DNA from 2 places in the Allobosea sp. RAF48 genome. Region 2 is predicted to be linked to the other one. Evidence: riboswitches for the same ligand, from Rfam matches in the RefSeq annotation. Region 2 holds a riboswitch; the other holds the start of a gene.
The links. Region 2 has a riboswitch for cobalamin ahead of AB4Z10_RS23180 (ABC transporter substrate-binding protein). Riboswitches for the same ligand answer to the same signal wherever they lie in the genome.
Positions count from the first base shown of each region.

Region 1 (15,502 bases), on a different contig from region 2:
GAGGGAGCCGAGAGCCAGTAATTGCGCCCCGCTTCCAGCGTCAGCTCCGGCCACGGCGTCAACCGGCGCCCGGCTGGCGTCTCGAGCGCGATGTCCCGAAGCCTCAGCCTCGCATCCGCCGTGGTGTGCAGGCTCGGGCGCAGCGCCGGCGCGGCTTCCGCCTCCGCCACCCTGATGAAATGCGACAGGCGGCTGGCTGCCGCGGCGAGCTCGGTGAGGTCGCGATAGGAGAATACGAACCAGGAGAGCGTCGTCACGACGTTCTGGAAGGCCGAGCCGATCTGCATCAGCCCGCCGAAAGTGACACGCCCGGCGAGATAGGCCGGCAGCGCCAGGAATAGACGAATGCGCAGCACGGTCTGGAAATAGGGTCGGGTGAACAGGCCCAGGATCAGGTCGCGATTGGCGAGGCTGCGCCAGTTCTGGACGATCGCGGCGAAGCGCTCGCGCATCAGGCGTCGCTCTGCCGGCTCGCCATCGGCCAGCGCCACCGCCTCGACATGCTCGCGCAGCCTGACCAGCGCGAAGCGGAAATCCGCCTCGCGGCGCTGCTGCTCGACGGAAAGCGCCTTGAGCGGCCGGCCAAGGAGATGGGTGATCCCGCTGGCGATCGCGACATAGAGCGGCGCTGCCCAGACCATGTAGCGGGGGATCTCGACGGAAAAGCCCAGAGCGCTGAGCGCAAGCGGGAAGGTCGAAAGCGACCACAGGATCCCGAGATAGGTGACGAGCGCGACGATATTGGTGGCAAGTTCGAGCCCTTCGCTGGTCAGCTTGTCAACGAAGATGCGGCAATCTTCGGCGATGCGCTGGTCGGGATTGTCGAGCCCGTGGTCGGTGCGCTCCCGCAAATGCCAGAAGGCCTTGCCGGTAAGCCAGCGGTCAAGCGCAGCCTCGGTCAGGGTGCGCCGCCAGCGGATCTGCAGCATCTTGCGCAGATAGGTGCTGCTGAGATGCAGCGCGACGCTGATCGCGATGAGCCCGAAGAAGATTCCCACTTGCCGCAAGGCGCCATCGACATCGAGCTTCTGCAAGGCGTTGTAGAAATCCGCCGTCCACGAGATGAGCCGCACGCCGACCTGCACGCCGGCCAACCCCAGCCCGAAAATCAGCCCGAAATAGAGCGCGCCGACCCTGCCGCCGGGGCCGGCGATGCACAGACGCGTCAGCCAGGCGATCTGGGAAAGGACGGCCCTCATGATGCGGCTCGCGGCAGGGCGCGCCGCGATTGCGGCGGCTCCGGCATGTCGAGGCGGAACACGGCGTCGGCGATGCCCCGCAGGGCCGCGGCATCGTGCTCGGCCTCGCTCGTCGGCAGCAGCACCGCGACATCCTCGATGCCGAGATCGCGGAGCTGATGCGGCGTACCATGCCCGTATTCGAGATGGCCCCGGCCGATGATGCCGATGACCAGCGGATCGTCCGTCGCCTCGGCCAGATGATCGGCGATGCGGCAGGCGAAGGCGCGGTCCCAACATTGCTGCGCACGGACGAAACGGTCGAAGCGTTCCGGCGCCATCGCTTCCGGCCGATCGGGCCCGGCGAAGCGGCCGGTGATTGCGGCGAGGTAGTCGCGATAAGCCTCGGTCGCAGGCGCCGCCGGGGTGACGCCGTCGCGCTCCTCGACGGGGATGGCCTCCCAGCCCAGCTGACCGACGCGCGTCACCAGCGGCCGGTGGCAGTTCAGGGCCAGCATCTTCACGCGCTGCTGCCGGCAGAAATGGAAGAGTGGCAGGTAGAGCTCCGGATCGAAACCCCAGACCTGTGTCCATTCGCTGCGCTCGATAAAGGTCGCGGTGTCCATTGCGCCATCGACCCAGGCGTCGAGGATCGGCTGGATGCGCAGCGGAAACATCTCGAAGCCAACGGCGAGCGCCGGCCGCAGCATGTGCAGGACCGCTGTAACATGCAGCTGCCAGCGATGGATCTCGGCGACGTCATGCGTCTCGCCGAGCAGGACGACGCGCTTGCGCGCCATCGCCTGCATCAGTTCGCCGTGCGGCAGCGGGCCGCCCGTTTCCGGGCAGAGCCAGCTCGCGCGCGGATGTGCATGACGCCCGCCCCTGCCCTCCCATTCAGCTGCGAGCGGCATGGCTTTCCGGGACCTTGGCGAAGGCTGCGGCGGGCCCCCTCAGGACGAGACCGAAAGGCTTGCCTTCGCTGTCGAGGGCCTGGAGCGTGACGGTTCCGCCGCTTTCGCTGCGCTGCCAGCTCGCGACGGCACCGGCCCTGAGATGGAGGTGAAAGTCGGGCTGCATGATGTTGACGAAGCCCATCGCCGGCTTCGGCTCGGGCAGCACGGCTTCCCAGTGCTGGAACAGGCCGGGCCGCTCGATGTCGATGGCGATGGTCTCGCCGCTGTCGAGGATGGCCGCGAAGCTCCGGGCGCCGAGATCGTCCGCGGGTATGTCGGCCGCGCCGCCTGCGCCGGGCGCCTCGCGCATGGCCGGCTCCAGAGGCTCGCCTGCGCCGAAGGCTGCCAACGCCTTGTCGAACGGCTCCAGCCCGTCGAGGCCGATCAGGCTGAACAGGGTCTCGCCATTGGCATCCTGACATTCCAGGCGCGGCAGCACACGCTCGCGCATCTTGCTGGTCCGGTCGGCGACGATGCGCACGACCGCCGTCAGGTCGATGCGGCTGTCGTGCAACGCGCCCGAAAGCCTGGCTTCGTTCCCTTCGATCGCGACCGCCTCGACCTCGCCCATACGCTCATGCGTGGCGCCGCCGGAGCGGGTGCTCAGCATGACCCGCCCCATGGCGGGCAAGCTCTTAAGGATTTCGGACGGCGCGCGCGTGAGCCGTTCGCGTGGATTGGTCTCTTGGGTCATCGTGGTCTCCAAATGAGGCGGCGCCCGGGTCTCGCCGGGAGCGCCGCCGATCCGCCGCGCCTTCGGGCGAGGCATCTCAATCGAGGGTCAGAACTCTGCAGACGCAGAGAGCTTGAATATGCGCCCCGGCGCGGTCTGCAGTTCGAGCGGGTTGGCGGCCGCGACGCTCAAGCTTGCGACCTTGTCGTAGTTCAGGACGTCGGCGAAGTAGCGCTTGTCGAAGATGTTCTGGACGCCGGCACGAAGGGTCAGGAAGCTGGTCGGCTTCCAGTTCAGATAGGCGTCAAACACCGAATAGCCGCCGGGCTTGAACGTGGTGGGTGCGTCGGCGCGCGTCGCGCCGGCCGCGAAGGTGCCGATCACCTCGGCTTCCAGTCCGTATTCCGGCATCAGGTACTTCAGGCCCGTCACCGCCTTCAGTGGGCTGACATTATAGGGGACTTCGAGCGCGCCCTGCTGCTTCCGCTGCTGGCCGTATTGATAGCTCAGCGCCAGATGGGTGACCCAGCGCTCCTGGAAGCGCCACTCGGCCGAGGCCTCGATGCCGGAGATTTTTACCCGCGCCAGGTTGCGCGAGGTGATGTCGGTCGTCCCGGGCACCTCGTAGAGCTCCTGGATGAAGTCCTTGTAGTCGGCATGGAAGACGCCGATCGAGAACCAGCCATCGGCGAAGCGTCCGCGCACGCCCGCCTCATAGGATGTGACCATTTCAGGCCGCAGATCCGGATTCGGGATCAGGTTCTGCGTGCCGAAGGGCAGCGAGGTGTAGAGCTGCTGCGCCGTCGGCATCTTGAAGCCCTGGGCGTAGCGGGCATAGAGCGAATAGGTCTCGTCGAGCTTGAAGATCGTGCCGACCTGCGGGATGAGCCGGTGCGAGTCGAGCTCGCGCGGCGCTTTTCCGGGCACGATGACATAGCCGGGGCCGACGCGCGGATCGATGTTGTAGTTCGCGTAGCGGACGCCGGGCGTGATCGTCCAGCGCCCGTTCAGGAGCTCGATCTCGTCCTGGAGATAGATGTCGGCCCGCGTCGTCGTCGCATTGGCGAAGTTGAAGCCGCCAGCGATCGCGGTCGTCGTCACACCGGTGGTCAGGTTTCTAACATCGTCGCGCCGCTCATAGTCGGTGCGCGTGACGTCGCCCTGGAAGCCGTAGGTCAGGCGGTGGAAGCTCAACCCCAGCGCGAAGCTCGACTTCGCCTGGACGTCGAGCTGCGAGAATTGCTCGGTATAGTCGAGCAGGCCGCGCGTGAAGCGCTGCTGACCATTGGCGAGCGTCTGCAGGTTGTTGGTGATGAAGGTGCGGCTCTGGGGTGTGAAAGAGGCTTGCCAGCGCAGCGAGTCGAGGAAGCTTGCGCCGACATTCCACTCATGCTCGAGCGCCAGGCGCTTGCGCGACTTGATCTGATCGCGAATGTTCGGTCCGTTGCGGATGCCCAGGCTCAAGACGTTGTAGTTGTAGAGCTGGTTCACAGTGGATTCGCTGTCGAAGTATTCGCCGGTCAGCTTGAAGGTGTGATCGGGCGTCGGCTTGAATACGATCTTGCCGAAAGCGTTCCAGACCTCGGTATCGAGCGGGTTGAGCAGATTGCAGCCGAGGAAGCGCAGGGTTGGCACCGGGCAGCCCCAGCGGCCGCCATCGGCGCGGGCATTGCCGAGCTTGGCTTCCTGCGCGTTGCGCTGGCTCACGCCGATGATCGCTTCGAGGGCGGGCGAGAAGCTGTAGGCGCCGATGCCGGTCTTGACGAAGGAGCGGTCCAGGCTGTCGTAGCTGGTGTCGAGCTTCACCGCCCAGGGCTTGTCGGCGCGGCCCTTCAGCAGGTCCTGCGGATCGAGCGTGCGATAGGCGACGATGCCGCCCAGCGCATCGGCGCCCCACAGCACCGTGCCCGGGCCGCGCACGATCTCGACGCTCTTGAGGAAAGGCAGGTCGACGAAGTCGCGGTTGCCGTCGGTGATGCGCTCGATCACGCGCGAACCGTCGACCTGCATCTGCACGCGGTTGCCGCCGACGCCGCGGATGGTGAAGCCGCCATAGTTGCCGAAGGGATCGGTCGCCGTGGTCTGGCGGTTGACGATCACGCCGGGCTCGTAGCGCACGAGGTCCTGGGTATCGCGGGTGATCCGCTGTTCCATGTCCTGCCGCGTGATGACGTTGACGGTCCCGGGCACGTCGAGAGCCTGCTTTTCGCTGCGGGTCGCCGTCACGGTGATCTGGTCGAGGGCAATCGGTTCGGCACCGCCCGGAGCAACCGGCGCCGACTGGGCATACGCGCCCGTCAATGCGGTGGAAGACAGGAAATATACAGCAATATATAGCTTAGAATTATTATTCATAATTTCGTCCCGGGTTGAATTCGGGACGAGTTATTTCTGAAAGAAGAGATTCGCAACCAACATTTGAACACAAATTGTCGATTATAAATACAATACATTCAGATCTAAATTGATATCCGAGTAATATAATGGGTAAATTGGAATTATAACAATGATTCAGAACCATCTTGATCTGAATTTAATTCGTTATTCGCACGCAATCGATTGAACCTGACCCATCTCTCCGCCGCAGGCCAATGCGTGCCGCTGATACGCCCCAAAACGGGCCATCTGAGCGCCAGAAGCCGGCCAGAAAGCTCAGCGTTCGCCCGGCTGGACGGGCGGGCGAAGCTTGGCTTGGCATCTCGCGGCCGCCGCCCCTGGAGCACACTCCGAGACCAAGCGTATCCCGCGGTCGCATGAGGCTGCGCGATCGGCGCGGTTTGACGCCGCCACTTTTTCGCCCTAATCCTCGCCGCGACGGTTCCCTCACGGGATCAAAAGGGAACGCGGTGCGGGCGGAGTTTTGCCCCATGCCGCGGCTGCCCCCGCAACTGTAAGCGGCGAGCCTTTCGCCATACGCCACTGGGGCCTCGGACCTGGGAAGGCGGCGCAAAGGCACCGACCCGCGAGCCAGGAGACCTGCCGTCAGCCGTGGTCACACGCGAACACGTTCGGACGGGGTGCGCCGATCGCTGATTTGACTGTTTGCCGCCTCTCGCGCGGCCGATGGGAGATCGCGTTCGCGGTGACGTGCCACTGACGTCAACGCCCGAGGTCTCCATCGTGAACGTCTTCTTCCCGGCCGCAGGACGCGGCCGCCTGCTGCTGTCCGCCTCCCTGCTCGCCCTCGCCTGCTCTGTCCCTGCCCTGGCGCAAAGTGACGCCGGCCCTCTCGCCCTCGACGAGATCGTCGTCAGCGCCACCGGCACGCCGACGCCGGCCCGCGAGATCGCAAGCTCGGTCACTGTCATCACGGCGAAGGACATCGAGCAGCAGCAGCGCCGCACCCTGCCGCAGGCGCTCGCCACCGTGCCCGGCCTCAACATCGTGCAGACGGGCGGGCCGGGCGGCCAGACGTCGGTCTTCATGCGCGGCACCAACTCGAACCACGTCAAGGTGCTGATCGACGGCATCGAGGCCCACGACCCCTCGACGCCCAACCGCTCCTTCGATTTCGGCTCGATGCTGACCGACGATATCGAGCGCATCGAGGTGCTGCGCGGCCCGCAGAGCGGCCTCTACGGCGCCAACGCCCTCGGCGGCGTGATCTCGATCACGACAGAGCGCGGCGAGGGTCCACCAAAGGCGACCGCGCGCATCGAAGCCGGCTCCCACGGCACCTTCAACCAGTCGGCCGGCTTCGGCGGCGGCAACGACCGCTTCAACTACGCCTTCAACGTGGCCCACTTCCGCTCGGACTCGACCCCTGTGACGCCGCCGAACCTCGTCCCGCCGGGCCGGCGCATCAACCCCAACGCCTTCGACAACTACAGCTATTCCGGCCGTGTCGGCGTCGCGCTCAGTGACACGCTGACGCTGAACTGGGTCGGCCGCTATCAGGACGGGCAGTTGCGATTCACCAGCGACACCGGCTTCCCGAGCCGGCCTGCGCCCTATCGCTCGGTGCAGAACTACGCCCAGGCCTTCACCCGCGGCGAGGTTGTGTGGGATCCGTTCGGCGGGCGCTTCGTCAACACCTTCGGCGTCTCCTACACCAACCAGGACCGGGCGACGCGGACGGCCAACGGCACGACCGGCATTCTCGGCCTGCCCAACGAGAATCTGGGCGAGCGCACCAAGCTAGACTGGCGCGGCAATCTCGAGATCGCCAAGGGCCACAATCTGCTCATGGGCTTGCAATACGAGCGCGAGCGGCTCGACACCACCAGCCTCGTCGCCTCCAACGGCAACAAGGCCGGCTTCCTCGAGTACCAGGGCAATCTCGAGGACCGTTTCTTCCTCGTGGCCAACATCCGCCGCGACGACGACGACAGCTACGGCGGCCACACCACTTACCGCATCGCGCCGGCCATCATCATTCCCGGCACGGAGACGAAACTGAAGGCGAGCTACGGCACCGGTTTCAAGGCGCCGACGCTCAACGAGCTCTTCGTCGACTATCGCCCCGGCTTCAACTTCCATGGCAATCCGAACCTACGGCCGGAAGAGAGCCGCGGCTGGGATGCCGGCTTCGAGCAGCCGCTTTTCGACCGGAAGCTGCAATTCGGTGCGACCTGGTTCCAGAACGACATCGACAACCTGATCGTTACCAACGCCACCTTCGATTCCTACGCGAATGTCGGAAAGGCCAGGACGAAGGGCGTCGAGGCCTTCGCCGCGCTGGAGGTGTCGCCGCAGTTCCGCATCCGGGCCGACTACACCTTCACCCTCGCCAAGGACGAGATCGCGCGGCAGGAGCTGCTGCGCCGGCCGCGACACAAGGCAAGCGCGACCGCGACGTGGACGCCGACCGACAAGCTCACCCTCTCGGCGACGCTGCTCTATGTCGGCTCCTGGGTGGACGGCAATCGCGACTTCTCCGTCTCCCGGCTGAACGCGAAGGGCGCGACGCTGGTCAATCTCGCCGCCGAATACAAGGCGACCGACAAGGTCACCGTGTTCGGGCGGATCGACAACCTGTTCGACAAGCGCTGGGAAAATCCGGTCGGCTTCCTGGTTCCCGGCTTCGGCGCCTTCGGCGGCATCAAGGTGGCCATCGGCGGATGAAACCGCGCCGCGCCAATCATGCCTTCGCCATGGCGGCCTTCGTCGCCATGGCTGTCGGCGCCGCGCCGGCCGCCGGGGCGAAGCCGACGCGGATCGTCTCGCTCAACATGTGCACGGATGAACTCGTCCTGCGCCTCGCCGAGCCCGAACGCATCGCTTCCGTCACCTGGCTCTCGCGCGATCCACGCAGCGCCAATATGGCGGAAGCGGCGCGCGCGGTCGGCGTCAATCACGGCCTCGTCGAGCAGGTCCTCGCCAGCCAGCCCGACCTCGTCATCGCCGGCGCCTATACCACCCGCTCGACCGTGGCCCTGCTCAAGCGCGTCGGCATGGAGGTGCGCGAATTCGGCGTGCCGCGGAACATCGCCGAGATGCGCGACCAGATCGGGCAGATGGCGGCGCTGGTCGGGGAGGAGGAGCGTGGCACGGCGCTGATCGCCGACATCGATGCACGGCTCGCCGGGCTGGCCGCGAAACGCCCGCACGAGCGCCGTCGCGCCATCGTGCTCAGGCCGAACGGCTTCACGGTCGGGCGTGGCTCGCTGGTCGACGAGATCCTGACGCTGGCCGGCCTCGACAACATCGCCGCCGAGCTCGGCATCGACAGCTACGGCCAGATCGCGCTGGAGACGGTGGCGCTGAGCGGCGCCGAGATGCTGATCCTCAACGACACTCGGGACGGGCCGCCCTCTCTCGCCCATGAAGTGCTGCACCACCCCGTGATCGGAAAGCTCGGCGCGCGCCTCAGGCTCGTCGCCCTGCCCTCGCGACTCTGGGCCTGCGCCGGGCCGAGCGTGCTCGACGCCATCGAATTGCTGGCCAAGGCGGCCGGAGGGAAGCGATGAAATCCTCCTCCATCAAGCCGCCTTCCCTGCCGATCCTGATCGCGCTGCTCGCTGCGGTGACGGTCGCCGTCTTCGCTCTCTCGATGGCCGTCGGCTATGCGCGGCTCGATCTCGGCGCGGCGATCCGCGATTGGCTGGCGGGGCGCCCGACCCTGCCGGCGCTCGTGCTGACCGAGCTGCGCCTGCCACGCGCCATCCTCGGCGCGCTCGTCGGATTCAGTCTGGGTCTGTCCGGTGCGGCGATGCAGGGGCTGCTGCGCAATCCGCTGGCCGAGCCCGGCGTGGTCGGGATTTCCAGCGCGGCCGCCTTCGGCTCCGTCCTCGCCTTCTACAGCGGGCTTTCGGCCAGCCTGTCGCTCGCGCTGCCGCTCGGTGGCATCGCCGGCGCCATCTTCGCTACGCTGGTGCTATTCGTCCTGCTCGGCCGCGGGGCCGGCACGACGACGCTGATCCTCGCTGGCGTCGCCCTCAATGCCTTCGCGGGGGCTGCAACCTCCCTCGCGCTCAACCTCGCGCCAAACCCCTATGCGGCGCTGGAGATCGTGTTCTGGCTGATGGGCTCGCTCGCCGACCGCAGCCTGAACCATGTCCTGCTTGCTCTACCGCTGATGCTCATCGGCTGGGCGCTGCTGCTCTCGACGGCACCGGCTCTCGATGCGCTGACGCTGGGCGAGGATACTGCCGCGAGCCTGGGATTCGATCTGACCTGGCTGCGTGTTCGCCTGATCGGCGGCACGGCGCTTGCCGTCGGCAGTGCGGTCGCGGTCACCGGCGCAGTCGGCTTCGTCGGCCTCGTCGTGCCGCATCTGCTGCGCCCGCTCGTCGACAACCGCCCCGGCCGGCTGCTGCTCGTCAGCGGCTTCGGCGGCGCCATCCTCGTGCTGCTGGCCGACATTGCGCTTCGGCTCACGCCGATCCGGCCGGAGCTGAAGCTCGGCGTGGTCACGGCGCTGATCGGCGCGCCCTTCCTCTTCAGCCTCGTCAATCGCATGCGGCGGGAGGCGTGATGGCCATCGAAGCTCACGACATCGCGGTCGCGCTCGGCGGCAAGACGATCCTTCAGAACATCGACCTCGCCTTGCAACGAGGCGAACTTCTGGGCCTCGTCGGCCCGAACGGCGCCGGCAAGACGACCCTGCTGCGGGTGATGGCGGGCCTGCTCGCCCCTGCAAGCGGCACGGTCCGCTATGACGGCGAGAAGGCGTGCACGCTGGGCCGGCAGGCGCTCGCACGGCAGGTCTCCTTCCTGGCGCAAGGCGGCGATACCTCCTGGCCACTCTCGGTCGAGGCCGTGGTCGGTCTCGGCCGCCTGCCGCATCGCCGTCCTTTCGGTAGCCTGACCGAAACGGACCGCAGGGCGATCGCCACCGCGCTGACCCATTGCGACGTGGCCGGCTTCGGCGACCGCACGGTGGGCACGCTTTCGGGCGGCGAACGCCGGCGGGTCCTGCTGGCTCGCGCGCTGGCGGTAGAGGCGCCCCATCTCCTCGCCGACGAACCGCTCGCCGGCCTCGACCCGCTGCACCAGCTGGACGTGATCGAGCTCCTGCGCCGGACCGCACGCCGTGGCGCGGGCGTCGTCGTGGTGCTGCACGATCTTACCCTCGCCACCCGTTTCTGCGACCGGCTCGCCTTGCTCGATCAAGGCAGGCTTGTGGCCGAAGGCGCGCCAGAAACGGTCCTCGACGAAGCCAGCCTTGGCAGTGTGTTCGGCGTCGAGGGGCTGCGCGGCAACCATGACGGCGAGCCTTTCCTCCTGCCCTGGCGGGCACAGAACCAAGGACGATCCCACGATGTCTGACAGCGCCACCATCCGCGCCGTTCTGCGCGAGCATCTCGGTGCCCCTTCGAGCCAATGGAACCTCGGCACCTTCGGCGCCATCGCCGAGTTCATGCGCGATGCTGGGGAGGCGGTCGCGATCACGGACGAACCGCACCGGCTTGCCGCGGTGACGGAGCGCGGCGGCATCGGCTTCGGGCGGCTCGACGACACCCGCCTGTTCGCCTCGGAGAGCGCCGTCGGCACGAGCTGGAGCCATCGCCTTGCGCTGTGCCTGCCGGAGGACGCCTGCTCGATGCACAGGCGCACCGTCCTGACCGAGCTTGGCCCGGACACGGACGCGCTACGCGCCGAGGATACCGCCGGTATCCTGTTCGATATGGGGCTCGGCACACTACAGGCCGATATCTGCATCCGCACGGACGATCCGGAACTGCTCACGCTGCTGCGCGCCCAGGCAGGTCGCTCGCTGTTCGGGCCCGGCAACCCCGCCATGCCGGCGATCATCGCAGCCGGGCCGCATCGAGTTTTCGTAGCCCGGATCGGGCGCTGCGAGGTCTACCAGCCGATCCCGGCGGCCGGCGGCAAGAGTCCGGAAGGCCCGCATACCCATGTGCTGCCGCAATTGCTGCGGGCGGGCCGAACCCATGCTGCGACTGAGCCGGTGCCCGACGGCTTCGTACCTTGTGCCCATCTGGTGCCGGCCCATCCGGCCAGGGACGCAATGGGGCGGCCGCGTTCGTTCGACCGCCAGGCCTTCGAACGTTTCGAGAATCTTCTGAATCGGTACGGCGATCCCGAAACGGTGGCAACGCAGCGGGCGGTGCGAGAGCTTTTGGCAAATAATGCGCCGCCGGCGGCTTTCTCAGCGCCGCCGAGCCGGTTTGGCCGCAATGCCGTGAAGGTCACGTTGCGCCAACAGAAGGAATTCCACGAGTCTGCCGGCCGATTGCAAGACTGGCTCCGTCGCTACGATAGGCGCGACGGCCGGGATCCCGGCGACGGCGACACGGATGATTACGGCCATCGTTGAGTCGGAACGGCATATCGCAACATCAGCCCGATCCCACGCTCTTTCCCCCAAGGGATGTCCGTGCACTTCATCGCCAGCTGCCATGGAGCACCGCTGCGCATCCAGACCGCCTTCGCGACGGCCGAGATCGCTTGCTCCTGGATGAGCGAAGCGACAGATCTCTGGAAGGAGAAGAACCTGCTCGGGACCCGCATCGTCAAATGCCAGAATGGTGGCGCATTAAGCGGGGGCAGCGGCCAGGGCACATCGGTTACGCCAACGATGGGCCAATTTCGACTGCGCTAACATCGCCCGGCTATCGCAGGAGACCCTCGTCTTTTCCCAGCAGACTCAGGACACACCAGACGCCCATCGCCACATGAAACGCGACCGCTGGCCACAGCAGCATGCCGTACAGTCCGTGGCCAAAGCGGGCGAACAGGAGAACGCTGGCGACCGCAATGTTATAGAACAGCATTGCAATGACCACTCCGCGCGAGGCGAGGCTCTGCGCATCGGCGCGCGCCAGCCAGGAGACGATACTGAGCGCAAGTATCGCGACGCCGCCAACGCGCACCAGGCTCACGGCGACGGGCGCGTCGAGCGGCGCCCCAAGCAACAGCCACGCCGTGACCGATGGAACGCCCAACAGCGCAAGGGCGGCACCGGCCTCGACGATTGCGGTCGCTGTTTGCAGGCTTCTCATGGTCATCTGGAGTTTCACCCGGCACGAGAAGGAAGGCGGCGGCGCGCAGGCGCGAGAGTTACGGTTGATATTTCGGGCCGCGGTGGCGCTCTATCCTTGACCTGTGCAGCGCAGACCATCCGCGAAATTGCTTGCGAATTCGCGCAAAACGCAGTCGTGGCCGTTCCAGTTCAACGATCAGATGAACCCAGGATCGTGCCGCAGTCGTATATCTTGTTCAGAATGGCTACCGTTACCTTCTTGATGGATCGAATACCTGCGAGCAGCCCCCCATCGAGCGGGATCGTTTTCCGCATGGTTTGAAGGTGGCCGAGGCAACCCAGGTGACGCCGGAGTGAACCGGCGCCACCTTCCAATTGCTTGAGCCAATCATTCCTAGTCTTTCGCCCGAGCGACCGCTTCCCGCAATTTCCTCTGGTCCGCCTTGGCCAGTTGCATCGGCCCAAGGTTGACGGTCAGTCTGTCGATCTTGCCATCGAAGGCAAACGGCACCTGGTAGTCTTTATCATTGACCCCCGTGCGCGTATCGACGCCGATGTCGAAGGTCTCGTCGGACACCTGCAGGAACGCGATCGAGTTGGGCTGCTTTCCGGTGGCGACGACTTTGCCGTCCACCTTCAGCTCACCGCTGCCGCCCTTGGCAATACCCGGGCCGTCATAGGTGTATTCGAACACGATCGTATGCTTGCCCGGGGTGAGAGCATCCGCGCCTTCCCAGCGATATTGGGCGAGGATCAGCATGTTGTAGTTGAACACCGGCTTGCCGTTGAGCAGGTAGAGCCCCCATCCACCCCAACGGCCTCCAGTGGTGGCGAGCATGCCGTTGCCGCCGCTCTGGGGAACGTCAACCTCGGCGGTGATCTTGTAGGATCGGCCGATGACGTTTGGCGAGTTGGCCATGGGGATGCCGGAATTCACGCCGGTATAGGTGAACACCGTCTGGCCCGCGGTGGCGCTCGGCCGCGGCTCGACTGCTCGCGCGAAGGACCTGTTGTCCAGCGGCAGCACATTGTACTTGGCAGCCTCCTGGACAAACAGCTTCTGCATCTCCTTCAGCTTGCCAGGCATCTTTGCGGCGAGATCGTTGGCCTGAGTGTAGTCCTCCTTCAGGTTGTACAGCTCCCATTTATAGTCGCTGATCGGCGGCAGGGGCGCGTTCAGGATCCAGGGGCCATGCGGCGGTGTCGTGTTGGCGTACCAGCCGTCATTGTAGATGCCGCGATTGGCGATCATTTCGAAATACTGGGTCTTTCGCTTCGAGGGCGCATTCGCATTGGCCTTGTCGAAGGTGTAGGCCATGCTCACGCCCTCGATCGGCTTTTGCTTGATCCCATTGACCGTCTGCGGCGCCTTGATGCGGGTCGCCTCCAGAATCGTCGGCACGATATCGATGATGTGGTGGAACTGGTTGCGGATGCCGCCGGGGTCATTGATATGGCCGGGCCAGCTGATCGCCAGGCCCTGGCGTGTGCCGCCGAAATGCGATGCGATCTGCTTGGTGTATTTGAACGGCGTGTCGAACGCCCATGACCACGCGACAGCCATATGCGGGTAACTGGCCGCCGACCCCCAAGTGTCGTAGAATTTCATCTGTTCGGCGATCGGGAAGTCGAGGATACCGTTATAGGCGGTCCACTGGTTCGGCGTGCCGGACAGGGTTCCTTCGGGGCTCGTGCCATTATCGCCGACGATGTAGATGATCAGCGTGTTGTCGAGCTTGCCCATGTCCTCGACCTGCTGGATCACCCGGCCGATTTCGTTGTCGGTGTAGGCAGCGTAGCCGGCAAAGACTTCGGCCTGGCGGGCGAACAGCTTCTTCTGGTCGGGCGACAGGCTGTCCCATTTCGGCAGGCTGTCGGGCCAATCGGTGAGCTTTGCATTGGCGGGGATCACGCCCAGGCGCTTCTGGTTGGCGAAGATCTGGTCGCGCATGGCATTCCAGCCCATGTCGAACTTGCCCTTGAACTTGTCGATCCACTCCTGCGTCGGGTTGTGCGGAGAGTGGGTTCCGCCGGGGGCGTAGTAGATGAAGAACGGCGTGTCGTGCGCGGCAGCGTCAAGCTGCTTCAGCCGCGTAATGGCTTCATCAGCCATATCGGTGATGAGGTTGTAGCCGGGCTTGCCGACCCACGGGAAAATCTGGGTGTGGTCACGGAACAGATAGGGCGTCCATTGGTCGGTCTCGCCGCCCTGGAAGCCGTAGAAGTAATCGAAGCCCATTCCCGACGGCCATTGGTCGTAGGGCCCGGCAACGCTGTACTGGAAATCCGGCGTGTTGTGGTTCTTGCCGAACCATGAGGTCGGATAGCCGTTGCCCTTGAGAATGGCGCCGATCGTCGCGTTGTCCGTACCGATGATCGAGTCATAGCCGGGGAAGCCGGTCGACAACTCGGTGATCACACCGTTGCCCGTGGAATGGTGGTTGCGGCCGGTAAGCAGGGCCGCGCGGGTCGGCGAGCACAAGGCGGTCGAGTTGAACTGGGTGTAGCGCAAACCCGCCTTTGCGACGCGGTCAAGCGCCGGCGTCGGGACGACGCCGCCGAAGGTACCGCTGACGCCATAGCCCTGGTCGTCGGTCATGATCAGCAGCACGTTGGGGGCGCCCCTGGGCGGAGCCACGCGCGGCGGCCACCAGACCTTCGACCCTTCAAGAGTTTCCTTGATCACGCCGCCAAATTTGGGGGGCGGCGCCGGGAGCTGCTTGCCATCGAGGGTGATCGTTGCGCTCGGCTGCCCCAGGGTTCCGTTGATCTGCTGGGCCGTTGCCGGCAAGTAACTTGAGCCGATTAAAAGGCTAACCGCACCCGCCAGCCCAGTGCTTATACGCAAATTGTGACGCGACCTCATGATAAATCACCTCGCTATTTTCCGTTTTAGACACAGATATCAAAGTATAATTATATAATTATTATCGCTATCCGCATTCCATTCGCAGATTGACGAGTGCAGACTCAAATGATTTTCTTATTCCTTGAATTCTATGGGGACTTCGTCCTTTCCGAGACCAAGGGCCACCCCTTCGCTCTGGCCAACGAGATGCATGATGACGCCAGCCTTATTCTCCAGCCAAAGTTCGCTGCGGGCGCCCACCTGGAGGCCCGCGGGGCCGGTTCCTTCCGCCCAAATGCCCGAGAATTGCGAGAGGTCGTCGAGTATAGACCTCGCCCATCACTTGCCGCTTGCAAAGGGCGAGGCCAACCTCAGATTCGCAGGCTGACCGCCTCCGCCTCGCATTCTGATCATTGCTCATGTCGATCTCCGCCATTCTAACTCGCTCGGCGCTGCGCC
Region 1 is NZ_JBFRDZ010000018.1:13,849-29,350, reverse strand. It holds gene AB4Z10_RS25735 (ABC transporter ATP-binding protein/permease) at 1-1,199, opposite strand, end outside; gene AB4Z10_RS25730 (ChaN family lipoprotein) at 1,196-2,092, opposite strand; gene AB4Z10_RS25725 (ChuX/HutX family heme-like substrate-binding protein) at 2,076-2,828, opposite strand; gene AB4Z10_RS25720 (TonB-dependent hemoglobin/transferrin/lactoferrin family receptor) at 2,916-5,162, opposite strand; cobalamin riboswitch at 5,607-5,805, shown strand; gene AB4Z10_RS25715 (TonB-dependent receptor plug domain-containing protein) at 5,895-7,871, shown strand; gene AB4Z10_RS25710 (ABC transporter substrate-binding protein) at 7,868-8,716, shown strand; gene AB4Z10_RS25705 (FecCD family ABC transporter permease) at 8,713-9,723, shown strand; gene AB4Z10_RS25700 (ABC transporter ATP-binding protein) at 9,723-10,517, shown strand; gene AB4Z10_RS25695 (DUF6925 family protein) at 10,510-11,529, shown strand; gene AB4Z10_RS25690 (hypothetical protein) at 11,590-11,814, shown strand; gene AB4Z10_RS25685 (hypothetical protein) at 11,825-12,220, opposite strand; gene AB4Z10_RS25680 (arylsulfatase) at 12,590-15,061, opposite strand.
Region 1: linked by a shared signal. The riboswitch ahead of AB4Z10_RS25715 (TonB-dependent receptor plug domain-containing protein) and the one ahead of AB4Z10_RS23180 (ABC transporter substrate-binding protein) in region 2 are both predicted to bind cobalamin.

Region 2 (15,502 bases):
TATTTTGCGCTGAAGGTCGCGCAGTTCAGCGCGGCAATGGCGGCGGCGATGGGCGGCATCGACGGGCTGGTCTTCACCGGCGGCATCGGGGAGCATGCCGCACCCATTCGCAACGCGATCCTCGATAGACTCACCTTCCTCGGCGATTTCAAGGTTCTGGTGATCCCGGCTAATGAGGAGAGGGTCATGGCCGTTCAGGCGAAGGCGCTGCTCGCCTGAACGATAGAACGAGGGAGGCTGGGATGATCAGCACCCGAACAGGCTTCATCCGACGCGTCGATCTGCCGGCCGGGATCGCCGGCGCGCTCTGGCTCGGGCCGATGCCGGGCCGGCTGAGGCCGCTGGCGGATGACCTCGCTGACCTGACGCAGCAAGGGATCACCCGCATCATCTGCCTGACGCCCGCGGAAGAGATCAGGCTGAAGTCGCCGGACTACGCCGCGCGGCAATCCGATCTCGGCATTCCCGTCACGCGCTTTCCGATCGGTGATTTCGGCGTTCCCGACGATGGCGGCGGCCTGAAGGCTCTTGCCGAGGAGGCCGCTCGGGACCTGAATGCGGGGAGGGAGCTGTTCGTTCACTGTGCAGCCGGCATCGGCCGGACCGGGATGGTCGCGACCTGCATCCTGGTCGCGCTCGGCCTGAGCGGTACGGAGGCCGTTGCGGCCGTAGCCGCCGCCGGCTCGGGGCCGGAGACGGAGGTTCAGCAGCAGATGGTCGCGCGCTATGCCGAGGAGGCGGTGCATTCCGGCCCCTGAACCGGGCGCTTGCTGCGTTTTGATCGAAACGCATGTCATCCCGGGTCAAGCCCGGGCCGGCGGCGTGGTTCCGTGCCAGATCGGCATCTAGAGCGCCCGCGATCCTGCTCCCGGCTCCTCCCGATCGAGGTCGACGAGATATTCGATGTGCCGGCGCCCCGCATGTCCGGGCTTGATCGCCACGGCTACGCCGAAGACGGTGCGGATGGTCGCTTCCGTCAGCACGGTTTCCGGCGCGCCCGCCGCCAGCAGGCGGCCGTGATGCAGGAGTGCGATCTCGTCGCAGAACAGCGCGGCGAGGTTGAGGTCGTGCAGCGCGACGATGCAGGTGATGCCGAGCCGCCGGATCAGCGTCAGGATCGAGAGCTGATGCTGGATGTCCAGATGGTTCGTCGGTTCGTCGAGGATCAACTCGCTCGGCTCCTGCGCCAGCGCCCGTGCGATATGCACGCGCTGGCGCTCCCCGCCCGACAGCGTGTGCCAGAGCTGGTCGTGCCTGTCGGCAAGCCCGACGCGCGCGAGCGCCGAATTGACGGCGGCCTCGTCCGCGGCGGCCCAGGAGGCGAGTGCGGCGCGATGCGGCGTCCGGCCGAGCCGCACCACGTCGCACACGGAAAGCTGCACCTCGGTCGTAGCCTGCTGCTCGACGAAGGCGAGCCGGCGCGCCAGCTCGCGGCGCGGCACGCTCGCGATGTCGCGCGCGTCGAGCGTGACCACGCCGCCGGCCACATTGCGCAGCCGGCAGAGCAGCCTGAGCAGGCTCGATTTTCCCGAGCCATTGGGGCCGATCAGGCCGAGGATGCGGCCGGGAGCGGCATGAAGCGTCACGCCGTCGACGATCATCCGTCCGGCGGCACCCCAGCGCACGTCATGGGTCGCGAGTGTCATGCCGGCTTCCTCACGCAGGCCTCCTGGCTCGATAGAGGATCAGTGCGAAGGCGGGCGCCCCGAACAGGGCTGTGACCACGCCGATCGGCAGGATCTGCTGCGGCACCAGCACGCGCGACAGGATGTCGGCGAGGATCATGAAGATCGCGCCGATGACGAGGCAGGCCGGCAGCAGCCGGGCATGCCCCGAACCCACGAGGAAGCGTGCGGCATGCGGGATGACGAGGCCGACGAAGCCGATCGTCCCGACAATGCTGACCATCGCCGCGGTCATCACGGCGGTCGTCGCGAACAGGACGATCCGCACGCGCATTACCGCCACGCCCAGCGAGGCGGCGGCATCGGCGCCGAAGGCAAAGGCGTCGAGCGCCTTGGCGTGCAGCATGCAGACACCGAAGCCGATGAAGGCGACGGGGGTCGCGATCCAGAGGTCCGGCCAGCGCACGCCGCCGAAATTGCCGAGCAGCCAGAACATCACCCCGCGCGCCTGCTCGGCGCTGGCGAGCGTCGTCACGATGGTCGCGGTGGCAGCGTTGAAAAGCTGTGAGGCGGCGACGCCGGCGAGGATGACGCGGTCGCTTGCGCCGCCGGTCCCCGCCGCGAGCAGCGCGACGACGGCAAGCGCGGCGCAGGCGCCGATGAAGGCGCCCGTCGAGAGGCTCACCGCCATGCCGCCGATGCCGACGCCGAGGATCAGCACTGCGACAGCCCCGGTGGAGGCGCCGGCCGAGATACCGAGGATATAGGGCTCGGCCAGCGGATTGCGCAGCAGCGCCTGCAGGATCACGCCCGACAGCGCCAGCGCCCCGCCGCACAGCCCCGCCATCAGCGCCCGGCTCAAGCGGTAGTCGAAGATGACGCCCTGCTGGATCGCGCCCACCGGCAGGCCGAGATCGAACAGCCCGTTGCCGAGTGCCTTGAGCGCGACGTCGAACGGGATCGCCATCTCGCCGATCGTCACCGCCAGCGCCACCGAGACGGTGAGCGCCAGCAGCGACAGGAGCGCGAGGCCGATCCGCGCCGGCCAGTTCGGGCCGTGGGCGGCGTGGCTCAAGGCGCGAGGCCGAAGCTGGCGATCGCCTTGGCGAGCGTCTCGATGCCGTCGACGGTGTCGAGCCCCGCACGGGTAGCACCCACGTCGATGATCACGACGCGGTTGTTCTTCGCCGCGTCGAGCTTGCTGGCGACGGGGTCGGTCTTCAGGAATGCGAGCTTCTTCTCGATGTCATCAGCCGGGAAGCGGCGCCGGTCCATCTTCACGGTGACGATCACGGCCGGGTTGGCGGCGGCGATGCTCTCCCACCCGACCAGCGGCCATTCCTCATTGGTGGCGATGATGTTGCGCGCCCCGAGCTTGGACAGGATGTAGGCAGGCACGCCGTTCCTGCCGGCCATGAATCCGTCACCCTTGATGTCCTTGCTGGAGAACCAGACGACGACGGGGACGTCCTGCGCCTTCAGCTTTGCGATCTGCTCGACCGCCTTGTCCTCACGAGCCTTCAGTTCCGCGACGAGCGTCTCGGCGCGGTCGCTGACGTCGAAGATCTGCCCGAATTCGCGGATGTTGCGATAGACCAGTTCCATCGAGAACATCTGCGTGCGCACACCGTCGCCGGGGCCGGAATTGTCCTTGCCGACGCAATCGGTCGGCGAGACATAAGTCGGCACCTTCACCTTATGGAACTGGTCGCGCTTGCCGACGATGCCGTTCGGCCCGACATGCCATTCGAACATTGCGGTGACGAGATCGGGCTCCTGCCCGACCACGGCCTCGAAGCTCGGGTCGTTGTCGGCCAGGCGCTTCACCTTGGCGTTGGCGGCCTCGTAGGGCTTGGCGACGGGCGAGAACCAGACGGCGGTGCCGACCACCCGGTCGCCGAGGCCGAGCGCATAGAGGATTTCCGTCTGGGTTTGGCCGATCGCGACGACCCGCTTGGGTGCGGCGTTGAAGGTGATGGTCTCCCCGCAATTCTCCAGCGTCAGCGGATATTGCGTCGGCCCGGCCGCGGCTGGCGCGGTGAACAGGGCAGCGCCGGCTGCGGCAGCGAAGAGGGCGGGCAGCAACGAAAAGACGGGACGCATGGAGGCAACCGGGCTGAGCTGGACACCGCGTCGGCGAAACCGGGAGGCTTCGGCGCGAGGTCCAAGAAATGTAACAATGTTGCATTTCTCATAGATCGCACGACGCGACCGCGTCAAGCGTGCCGCGGCCTTCGCTGCGGACCGGCCAAAGATCATCGACATGGAATTCATCGCTCCCCGAGATGAGGGCGGGGGAGCTTCGCAGGACACGGCCGGTGGCGCGGATCTGGAGCCGGCCGCCGACGCGCACCCCTCCGGAACACCCCGCCCGAAAGACGCCTTGCGATCGCGGCAGGTCTCCTGGCTCGCGGGTCGACGCCTGATCCGCCCGGCCTTCCCGGCGCAGGGCGCCAGTGGACGATGGACGGAGGGCTCGCCGCTTACAGTTGCGGGGGCAGCCTCGGCATTGGCGCGGGACGCGCCTCACCGAATTCCCTCTTAGCTCCGGGCGAAACCCGGAGAACCTCGATCGACCGGCACCATAGAGCGGTGCCGGGGCTCGTCAAGCGGGCATGCGCCAGAGCCGGATCCGGTCGGGTTTGAACCCGATCGCGCGTGCTCTAGCTCAGCGTTCGAAACAGGCCGAATTGCGAGAAGAGCGCGGCGGTGCCGCCCGTATGGAGAACACAGGCGGGCTCGCTGCTCGGGATCCCTCCGTTGGCGAGCTGTTCGAGGAAGCCGGCGCAGGTCTTCGCCGTATAGACGTGCTCGATCAGGATGCCCTCGGTGCGGGCAAAGCTCAGGATGGCGGCTTCCGAGGCGGGCGTCGGGACACCCCAACCGCCACCGAGATGGTCCATGTGATAATGCGGCGGTGCCTGCTCCCATGCGGCGACATCGAGCCCCGTCCGCTCCCGCAGGCCCTCATAGATCCGCCCGACATGGCCGGCCAATTCGTCCCGCTCGTATTCGACGCTGACGAGATGGATCTGGAAGGGATGGCCGAGCAGGGCATTGCCGAAGATGAAGCCGGCTTCGGTCGGCCCCATCGAGCCGGCGAGGAAGACATGCCGGATCGGCGCCTCCTGCTGCTGCGACTGCTCATGCAGTTCCAAGGCGGCGCGGACGTAGCCCATCGCACCCAGCACGGAATCGCCGACGATGTACGGCGTGCGGCCCTGCCGCGCGAGGTCCACGGCCGCCTCCGCAAGCGCCGCATTGCGCTGGCTTTCATCGACCGAGCCAAGGAAGCGCAGCTCGGCGCCGAACAACCGGTTCAGGAAGGAGGCCTGGCGGTTCTCCGGCGTGTCGGGCGCGTTGTGCAGGACGACGCAATCGAGCCCGACCAGCGAGGCTGCCGCGGCTGTCAGGCGGCAGAGATTGGAGCTGGCGCCGCCGCCGACCAGAAGGATGTCGGCCCCCTTCTCCAACGCCGCGCCCAGCCAGTATTCGAGGCTGCGCAGCTTGTTGCCGCCGAGCGCGATCAGCATCAGATCGTCGCGCTTGGCATAGATGCCGGGTCGACCGAGTTTCGCCTCGAAACGGCGCAATCTCTGGAGCGGCGTGGCGGTTTCGAGCAGAACGTGACGCGGCTCCCGCAGGAGGCTGGAAAGCTCAGGCATCGTCGGTCGCTCTCGTCAGGCGGTTATCAGCCGCCATACTGGCCGTCGGAGACCTGCTCCAGCCAATCCACGACCTTGCCGTCCTTGGCCTCCTGGACGGCGATATGGGTCATCCCGGTAGACGGGCCGGCACCGTGCCAGTGCTTCTCGCCGGGCGGGAACCAGACCACGTCGCCGGGCCGGATCTCCTCGATCGGCCCGCCCCAGCGCTGCACCCGGCCGACCCCGCTGACGACGATCAGCGTCTGGCCGAGCGGATGCGTATGCCAGGCCGTCCGGGCTCCCGGCTCGAAGGTCACACTCGCGCCCTGCACACGTTCCGGTGCGTGCGGGTTGAAGAGCGGATCGATCCGGACCGACCCGGTGAACCAGTCGGCCGGCCCTTTCCCCGACGGCCGCGAGCCCGCGCGCATGATCTCCATGACGATCTCCTTATGGTCTGAGCTTCGGCAGACGGGTGGGTTTGTCGGTGACAGCTCGTCCGCGCCGCTTCACCGTGAGGGATCACCCGAAAACCGTGACCGTCAAGGCCTTCCGTGCCCGTCGCGAGGCGCTCGCGATCAGGCGTTCCTCAGAGCGAAAGCTGCGAACCGGCCTCGCGGCAGGAGGCCTTGAGTGCGAGCAGGATCGCCTCCTCGTCGGTGGCGCTGCCATGGCGCTGCAGGCAGGGCACGAGGATCGCGGCTTCCGCATGGCCGCTCGGGCCGATCACCGGGCAGGCGATGTCGGTCACGGCCATGATGTCGCGGCTCGGCGCGACGCGATGCCCGCTCGTGCGGATGTCCGCCAGGATGCGGCGCGTCTCGTCGCTCTCCAGTTTGTCCCGGTCGGCCTGGGAGGCCTCCTTCATCAATTGCCGGCGACGTGCCTCGCTCTGGAAGGCGAGGATGAGCAGGCCGGAATTGGCGTCGAGCGCCGGCCTTCCATAGCCGGGGCGCACGATGACGCTGGCATCGAGATGGCCGGATGTGGTCGCGAGCACGACGGTCTGGGCCCGGCTCAGCACGACCAGGTGGGCGACCATGCCGCTTTCCTCGCTGAACCGCTCCATCAGCGGCAGCACGATCGAGGTGAGCTGGCGCCCGCCCGGCGTGCGGATGCCCAGGTCGAACAGCCGCCGCGACAGGCCGAGGCGGTCGGTGCCGGGCTCGCGGGCGAGATAGCCGCGCTGCTGCAGCACGAAGACCATGCGGAAGATCTCGCTCTTGGAGCGGGCGAGGCGCTCGGCGATCTCGCGCGTCGACAGCGGCTCGCCGACCTCGGCGAGGAGCTCGAGGATGTCGAGCCCCTTCTCCAGGGCGGGAGCCGCGTAGGTGCTTTTGTCTCCGCTCTCGGAGTCGGGCAGGTCGCTCATGTCTTCCTGTTTCATATATGAAACTTGACATCAAATAAGAAACGAACCTAGCCTCCTCGTAAAGGGGAGGCGGATGGTGCGATGGCCTGATCATATCGCGCATTCGAGCAGCGCAGCGACAGAGCCGCAAGGCGGCCGGGCATGAAATACGGCCTGCAGTTCCGCGACGTCTTCGCGGCCTGGGAATCGATCCTCGACGGTGTCTGGGTCACGCTGATGCTGTCGGCGGCGGCCATGGTGGGCGGTCTGGTCATCGGCATCGCCTGCGCGGCGGCCCGCGTCTATGGCCCGGCCTGGCTGCGCCGCGCGGTCGGCACCTATGTCGAAATCATCCGCAACACGCCGCTGCTGGTCCAGCTCTTCCTGATCTTCTTCGGCCTGCCCAGCTTTGGCCTGAGGCTCGACGGCTTCACCGCCGCGATCATCGCGCTCGTCGTCAATCTCGGCGCCTACACCACCGAGATCGTTCGCGCCGGGCTCGAGGCCGTGCCGAAGGCGCAGGTCGAGGCCGGCCGTTCGCTCGGCCTCTCCGGGCTGCAGGTCTTCCGCTACGTCGTGATGTTCCCGGCGCTGAAGTCGATGTTCCCGGCGCTCGCCAGCCAGTTCGTGCTGCTGATGCTGGCGACCAGCGTCGTCTCGCAGATTTCGGTCGAGGACCTCTTCCACGCGGCCTCGATCGTGCAGTCGCGCACCTTCCGCGACTTCGAGGTCTACACCGTCATCGGCGTGCTCTATCTCGGGCTCGCCTTCGCCTTCCGCGGCCTGTTCGCGGGCATCTACTACTGGGCATTCGGCAGGCGATGATCCGCGAATTCGGCCTCATCGATGTGATGTATCTGGTGGCGGCAGCGCGCTGGACGCTGGCGCTCACCGTCGCCGCCTTCATCGGCGCCTCGCTGATCGGCATCGTCATCGCCATCGCCCGCATCCTGCCCTTCGCGCCAGTGCGCTGGCTCTCGGCGGCCTATATCCACGTCGTCCAGGGTACGCCGCTGCTGGTCTGGCTGTTCGTGATCTTCTTCGGCCTGCCGCTCATCGGCATCTCGGTCAATCCGTGGATTGCGGCCGCGACCGCCTTCTCGGTCTATGGCAGCGCCTTCCTCGGCGAGATCTGGCGCGGCGCCCTGGTCTCGATCGCTAAGACGCAGTGGGAGGCCGGCGCCTCGCTCGGGCTCTCGCTCTGGGAGCAGTTGCGCTACATTATCGTGCCGCAATCGATCCGGGTCGCGATCCCGCCGACGGTCGGCTTCCTCGTCCAGCTGATCAAGAATACCTCGCTCGCCGCGGTGATCGGCTTCGTCGAGATCACGCGCGAGGGCCAGCTCACCGCTGCCGGCACCTACAAACCCTTCGCCGTCTACATCACCGTCGCCGCGATCTATTTCGCGATGTGCTTCCCCCTCACGCAATGGAGCCGCTCGATCGAGCGGAAGCTCGATGTCGCTCGTTGAAATCCACGGGATCAACAAGAGTTACGGCGCCGTCCAGGTGCTGAAGGACGTCACGCTCGACGTCGCCAAGGGCGAGATCATCGCCGTGATCGGCCGCTCGGGCTCCGGCAAGAGCACCATGCTCCGCTGCATCAACGGGCTGGAGCCGGTCCAGGCCGGCGTCATCCGCGTCGACGGAACGCAGGTCAACGACCCCAAGACCGATCTGCGCAAGCTGCGCCAGGAGGTCGGCATCGTCTTCCAGAGCTTCAACCTGTTCCCGCATCTCTCGGTTTGCGACAACATCACGCTCGCCCCGCGCGTCGTGAAGAAGCAGGCGCCGGAGGCCGCCCGCGAGGTGGCGCGCGAGGTGCTCGCCCGCGTCGGGCTGGAGGACAAGCTCGACGCCTATCCCTCGCAACTCTCCGGCGGCCAGCAGCAGCGCGTCGCCATCGCCCGCTCGCTCGCCATGCGGCCGAAGCTGATGCTGTTCGACGAGGTCACCTCCGCGCTCGATCCCGAGCTGACCGGCGAGGTGCTCAAGGTTCTCGAATCCGTCGCGCAGGAAGGCATGACCATGATCCTGGTGACGCATGAGATGGGCTTTGCCCGCCGCTTCGGCTCGCGCGTCGTCTTCATGCATGAGGGGCGCGTCCACGAGCAGGGGCCGGCCGCCGCCGTGCTGGCCGAGCCGAAGACGCCGGAACTCCAGACCTTCCTCAGTGCTGTCCTGCACTGAGGCGGAAGAACAGACATCAACGAGGGGAGAGAGACGATGCGTTCACTGTTCGCAGGCAAATCTGTGCTGGCGGGGCTGGCCGCCCTGGCCGTCGCCGCCTTCGGCGCCGCCGAGGCCAAGGCCGACAAGCTCCAGGACATCCTGTCCAAGGGCGTGGTGCGCATCGGCGTGCCGCTCGACGCCCCGCCCTTCGGCGCGCAGGATGCGGACCGCAAGGCTGTTGGCTTCGACATCGAGATGGCCGAAATGGTCGCCAAGGGTCTCGGCGTGAAGCTGGAGATGCAGCAGATCACAGGCGCCAACCGCATCCCCTTCCTGATGACCGACAAGGTCGACATCGTCATCTCGGTGATGGGCCTCACGCCCGAGCGCGCCCGGCAGATCCAGTTCACCGCGCCCTATGCCAACACCTTCCTCGCGGTCTACGGCCCGAAGAGCTCGGTGGTGAGCAGCCCGGAGACGATCGGCTCGGCCCGCGTCGCCGCCGCCAAGGGCACGACGCAGGAGCTCGCCATCTCGGCCACGGCCCCCAAGGCCAGCCTGATGCGCACCGAGGACGACGCGACGGCGGCGGCGGCCTACATCACCGGTCAGGCCGATCTGCTCGCTACCAACTCGATCGTGGCGCAGGCGCTCGCCAAGCAGAACCCGAACAAGGAGTTCGAGCGCAAGTTCGTCATCCGCCGCAGCCCGGCGCATATGGGCGTCCAGATGGACCAGCATAACCTCGTGCGCTGGCTCGATGGCTTCATCTTCTTCAACACGATGAACGGCGAGCTCGATCGGCTCCACCGGAAGTATCTGGACATGCCGATGGACCCGCTGCCGCCGCTGTAGTCCACCCGACATCCGTCATTCTCGGGCGAAGCGAAGCGCAGACCCGGGAATCTCCTGACCAGAAGGCGCTGGTCGGAGCCTCATTCGGCCGGAGATGCTCGGGTCAGGCCCGAGCATGACGGCTTGTCTCGCCCCGTTCTTGAGTCTCGCCTTCGTGAGCCCGCCATGACCAGCCTCCGCCCCAAGCCGACCCCGCGCCCGTCCAGCGCCTTCCTCACCGTCGATCTCGACCGGGAGGGCAAGCAGTCCGGCTTCCTCATGATCCCGCATTCGCCGCATGACGACGCCTGGGGCGTGACGCGCGTTCCGATCGCCGTGATCAAGAACGGCAGCGGCCCGACCGTGATCATGGAAGGCGGCAACCATGGCGACGAGTACGAGGGGCCGATCACGATCTGCGACCTGATCCGCGATCTCGACCCCGGCCGCGTCCAGGGCCGGCTGATCCTGATGCCGGCGAACAATGTCCACGCCGTCATCGCCGGCCAGCGCACCTCGCCGGTCGACGGGCTGAATTTCAACCGCACCTTCCCCGGCGACCCGCGCGGCACGATCACCCAGCAGATCTCGGCCTTCGTCAGCGACCATATCCTGCCGATCGGCGACGCTTTCCTCGACCTGCACTCCGGCGGATCCTCGCTCGACATCATCCCGAGCGCCATCGTCGAGCCGACCGACGATCCCGCCCTGCACAAGCGCAATGTCGCCGCTGTGCAGGCCTTCGACGCGCCGATGACCGTCGTCATTAGCAATCTCGGCGAGCCGCGCACCGCGACCGCCGCCGCCTGCCGGGCCGGGCTCGTCACGGTCGGCACCGAAATGGCCGGCGGCGGCACGGTCTCGCTCGAAGCGCTCTCGGTCTGCCGGCGCGGCGTCGCCAATGTCCTCGACCATCTCGGCGTCGTCGTCCGCGAAAAGCCCGAGCCGAAGCGCGGCGACAGCCAGATCCTCGAACTCCCCGGCGTCTCGGCTTACGTCTATGCGACGGCCGACGGCATCTTCGAGCCCTTCCACGCCAACGGCGCCAAGGTCAGAGCCGGTGAGCCCGCGGGTCGCATCCACTGCACCTGGGACCCTTCGCGCCCACCGGAAACGCTGCATTACGCCGCCGACGGCATCCTCTACGGCAGGCGCCAGCCGGGGCGGGTGAAGCCGGGCAATTGCTGCCTGATCGTCGCGGCGCCCTATCGCGGAACCCTGTCATGATCGCGCTCGACGACATCCGCGCCGCCCGCCAGCGGATAGCTCCCCACATCCGCCGTACGCCGACGCTGCCTTATGCCAGGACGCGCGGCACGGATTTCGGCGGCGATGTCACGCTGAAGCTCGAATTGCTGCAGGCCGCTGGCTCCTTCAAGGCGCGGGGCGCGATGAACCGGCTGCTGACCCTGTCGAAGGACGAGCTGGCGCGCGGCGTCGTCACGGCCTCGGGCGGCAATCACGGCCTCGCCATCGCCCGATCGGCGCATGTGCTCGGTGTGCCCGCGACGATCTTCCTGCCGTCCAACGCTGCACCCGACAAGATCGCCAAGCTGCGCGACTGGGGCGCGGACGTCCATATCGTCGGTGCGATCTGGGACGACGCCAATGCCGCTGCACTCGCCCATGCCCGCGAGACCGGCGCGACCTATGCCCATCCCTTCAGCGATCCGGTCGTGGTCGCCGGGCAGGGCACGCTCGGCCTCGATATCCTCGACGACATGCCGGACGTTGACGTCATCCTCGTCGCCATCGGCGGCGGCGGGCTGATCACCGGCCTGTCGACGGCGGTGAAGGCGCTGCGACCGCAGACCCGGATCATCGGTATCGAGCCTGTGGGGTCGCCGACCCTGCATGCCTGCCTCGCCGCCGGCCGCCTCGTCGCGCTCGACAAACTGGAGACCCGCGTCGCCACCATGTCCTGCCGCCAGACCGATCAGGCGATCTACGAAGCCACTGCGCGCAATGTCGACGAGATCGTGCTGGTCACCGATGCCGAGATGGAGCAGGCGGCCAAATCGCTCTGGTTCGAGTTCGGCATCGCGGCTGACCTGTCGGGCGCAGCCGCACTGGCGGCGCTGCAGTCCGGACGGGTCGCGCTTACGGGCGGGGAGAAGGTCTGCGCGCTGGTCTGCGGCGCCGGCACCGACGGCTGCCTGCCGGGTTAGAGCCTGCTGGATTCTCCGGAACCGCGGGTCATCCCGGCCGGAGCGAAGCGTAGAGCCGGGATCCATGCCTGAACCTTGATCGGAAGCGTTCCGGCATGGATCCCGGGTCAAGCCCGGGATGACGGCGTGTTTCCGCGTGAGCTCCAGGTGTCGTCGAGCCCTGCACGCGCCTCGTCGTTGAAGAAGCCGGGCGGCCCCATCTGCCCGCCCTTCAGCACGATATCGAGCCCGTCGAGCCGGGAAACGTCGGAATGGGCGCGGCAGAGCGGCGCGCCGGGCACGCAAGGGCCGCGATAGGACAAGCCCCAGAGCGGCAGCGACCGGATCGCCATGGTCGAGGTGTCGCCGCCTGCGACGACGAGGCGGCCGATCGGGGCCCGCTCCATGATCGAAGCCAGCAGCCTGCCGGTCGCATTCGCGACGCTGCCGGCCGCAGCCGGCGCGCCTTCGGGCTGTTCCGTCACCAGCATAGCGTCACCATTCGCGAGTGCGGACAGTGCCGTTTCTCGCAGGCCCGTGGCATAGCTTTCGTCGGAAAGCAGGCGGTGCGGCTCGACGGGCAGCATTGCATAGCCCGTCGCGGCCTCGACCTGCTCACGTGTCACAGGCGAAAGGCTGCCAACGAGCGCGAGCACCGGCCCGACATGGCGATTGTCGATATGGGTGGGAGCTGTCTTCGCCGCAGACCCCGCAGACTCCGCAGGCGCTGCGGCGAAGGCACGCGCGACCGAACTTGCGCCGACGGCCAACATCGGGCCATCCGCCAGAGCCGTGGCAAGAAGCGCGCCGATCGCCGTAAGGTCAGCCTCGGTCGCGACATCGAACAGGATGGCCTGCGTGCCGTCGGAGCGGGCACGGGCCACCGCCGCCCAAGCGTCTGCATAGGCGCGGTAATCGACCAGGCCGAGGCCCTCTAGGCCCTGCGCGGCGAGGTGCCAGCGCAGATCGGCTTCGGCCATGGGCGTTACAGGATGACGGCTCATCGTCGGGTGCCGGTCGATGCGGTGGATCGTGCCGTCGCCACCCGCCGCGAACAGGTTTCCGAACAGGCAGTAGCGCCCGAGATTGGGTTGGCCGCCGAGGATCGGTACGAGAGGATTGGCGAAGAAGGGCTTCAGTGCCGCGACGGCCGCGCCGATGCTGCCGACATGCGGCGCGCTGTCGAAGGTCGAGCAGCATTTGTAGTGCATCAGCCCGACACCTTGCCCGGCGAAGAAGCGCCCGATCTCCGTCAGTTCCGCCGTGATCGCCTCCGGCGCCATCGCGCGGCTCGCCCCGGCGATGCCGATCGCGTCGAGCGGGCCGGCTGCGGCAAGTTGGGCTTCGTCCGGTTGGCGCAGGAAGAGCAACGCGCGGAAGCCGCGCTCGGCCAGCGTCGCCAGCGTATCGGTCGAGCCGGTGAAATCGTCGCCGTACCAGCCGTAGAGAGGCGTGCGTTTCGCGGTCACGGCGCGCTAGCCCGCCTTGCCGCCGAACATGTCGAGCGCCTGCTGCAATTCCGGATGCGCGCGCGCTGCCTCGGCGATAGGCGTACCTTCTGCGACGGCCGCCCATGCCTGCCGGATGCTGGCGACGCCCGCCTTCGGCCCGCCGGGATGGGCGAGGATGCCGCCGCCGGCCATGAACAGCAGGTCGTCATGCCCGATCGCGTCCCAGGTCGCCTGCGCCGTGCCGGCCCATTGCCCGGAGGAGAAGGCCGGCATCACCCGGTCATCGGCGCCATCGGTCAGCGGAGTGACGCAGTCCTTCGCGGAGGTCACGACCTCCTCGTCTTCCTGCGCGAACTTCCCCTGCAGCCCGTGGACATGCATGTGATCGACGCCGGCCAGCCGCCACAGCGCCTGATAGGCCTGGAAGCCGATGCCAAGCAGCGGATGGCGCGAGAAGGCGCCATAGCCGTTGCGGTGGCCGTGCAGGGCGAGATCGGTCGAGCGGCGCAGGGTCTCGATCGCCGAGAAACCGCACCAGTTGAGGCTCGCCATCACGCAGGAACCGCCCTCGCGCTGGACGAGATCGGCATGGCGGCGCATCGCATCGGTCTCGTCGGTGATGTTGAAGGCAACCATGACGGGCTTGCCGGTCTTGTCCTGATGCCGGCGCACCGCCGCCATCACCGCCGGAATGCGTTCGGCCAGAGGCGCATGCACGGGATCGGCCGAGATCTCGTCGTCCTTGATGAAGTCGAGCCCGGCTTCGCACAGGCTGGCGACGAGCTCGGCCGTCTGTGCAGAGCTGAGCCCGACATTCGGCTTGATGATCGAGCCGACCAGCGGGCCCGTCGCAACTCCGGTCAGCCGGCGCGTGCCGGCGATGCCTTGCGTAGGTAGCGGAAAGCGCTGGCGATAGGATGAGGGTAGGGCGATGCTTTCCAGCCTCAAGCCGGTGACCTCGCCGAGATCATAGAGGTTGCCGGCGACGACCGCCGCCAGCGTCGCGAGATTGGCGCCGACATTGTCGACTGGGAAGGAGATCGTGATGCGCGCGCGCCGCCACGGTCCGCCGACGCCTTTGCGGGCGAGCCAGGCATTCGGCAGGCTGGGCTTAGCTGCGGGCTCCAACTCCTCGATCCGCGTCACGACGGCGCGCGCCCGCTCGCGCAATTCGTCGGTTTCGCCGGCGACGCGGGCGAAGGTGCCGCAGGATTGCTCGCCGGCCATCACCTCCGCGACCCTGGCAGGATCGAGCGGGGTTTCGATGAGGTAGCTGGCTTCGAAGCGGTTCTCGGTCATCGGACGCATCCCGGCCGTTCATGGGGCGTCATTCTCGGGCTCGACCCGAGAATCTCATGACCAGAGGGCGCTGGTTTCCGAGATGGTCAGGTCAAGCCCGACCATGACGCGATGTCGTTGCGGACTCACGCCGCAGCGGCAGCGAGCTTGCTCAGGTCAGGGAAGGGCCGCACCGGGTCCTTGCCGTCCCAGGTCTCCGACGCCTCGCGGATCAGCCGGAACATCTCGCCCTTGGGGCCGGCGACCTCGGAGAGTTCGATCACAGTGCCCGGATGGTAATGCGTGTCGAAATAGACGAAGCGCCCGCGCTCGCCGACCTCGCCCGACATCACCGGCTTGAATCCCTCGGCAACCAGCCGCTCCAGATCGGCGTCGTAGTCCGAAGTCCAGTAGGCGACATGCTGCAGGCCGGTCAGCCCCGCATCGGTGAAGTCCTTGTACATGGACGGCACGTCGTTGCGGCACTGGATCAGTTCGATCTGGAGCGGGCCGGAATTGGCCAGCGCCACCGAGTTGTGCGGCTCGTAGGTTTCGCCCTTGTAGCGGTAGTTCTTGATCGGAACCTTCGGGTTGTAGAAGAACGGCCCGACGCCCAGCACGCGGCTCCAGTAATCCATCGCCGCCTCGATATCCGGGACGACATAGCCGGCTTGACGGATCTGGCCAAAGAAACGGCTCATGGGCGTTGCTTTCTGAATATCAGGTTCTGAGGAAGCCGATGGAGATCCACGGCACGGCAGCGACGACGACGAGGCCGATGAGCAGGGCGAGGATGTAGCCCCAGATGTATTTCAGGCCTTCGTCGGGATTGATCTTGCTGATCGCGCAGGCGCCGTAATAGCCGACGCCGAAGGGCGGGGCGAAGAGCCCGATGCCCATCGCGAAGATCACGACCATCGCGTAGTGCACCTCGTGCACGCCGACCTGCTTGGCGATCGGGAACACCAGCGGCCCGAACAGCACGATCGCCGGGATG
Region 2 is NZ_JBFRDZ010000014.1:82,248-97,749, forward strand. It holds gene AB4Z10_RS23160 (acetate/propionate family kinase) at 1-219, shown strand, start outside; gene AB4Z10_RS23165 (protein-tyrosine phosphatase family protein) at 243-758, shown strand; gene AB4Z10_RS23170 (ABC transporter ATP-binding protein) at 846-1,646, opposite strand; gene AB4Z10_RS23175 (FecCD family ABC transporter permease) at 1,657-2,700, opposite strand; gene AB4Z10_RS23180 (ABC transporter substrate-binding protein) at 2,697-3,728, opposite strand; cobalamin riboswitch at 4,002-4,211, opposite strand; gene AB4Z10_RS23185 (1-aminocyclopropane-1-carboxylate deaminase/D-cysteine desulfhydrase) at 4,289-5,290, opposite strand; gene AB4Z10_RS23190 ((R)-mandelonitrile lyase) at 5,317-5,712, opposite strand; gene AB4Z10_RS23195 (IclR family transcriptional regulator) at 5,862-6,644, opposite strand; gene AB4Z10_RS23200 (amino acid ABC transporter permease) at 6,786-7,448, shown strand; gene AB4Z10_RS23205 (amino acid ABC transporter permease) at 7,445-8,095, shown strand; gene AB4Z10_RS23210 (amino acid ABC transporter ATP-binding protein) at 8,082-8,813, shown strand; gene AB4Z10_RS23215 (transporter substrate-binding domain-containing protein) at 8,850-9,650, shown strand; gene AB4Z10_RS23220 (succinylglutamate desuccinylase/aspartoacylase family protein) at 9,816-10,856, shown strand; gene AB4Z10_RS23225 (threonine ammonia-lyase) at 10,853-11,797, shown strand; gene AB4Z10_RS23230 (four-carbon acid sugar kinase family protein) at 11,905-13,245, opposite strand; gene AB4Z10_RS23235 (ribulose-bisphosphate carboxylase large subunit family protein) at 13,252-14,526, opposite strand; gene AB4Z10_RS23240 (VOC family protein) at 14,652-15,206, opposite strand; gene AB4Z10_RS23245 (TRAP transporter large permease) at 15,226-15,502, opposite strand, start outside.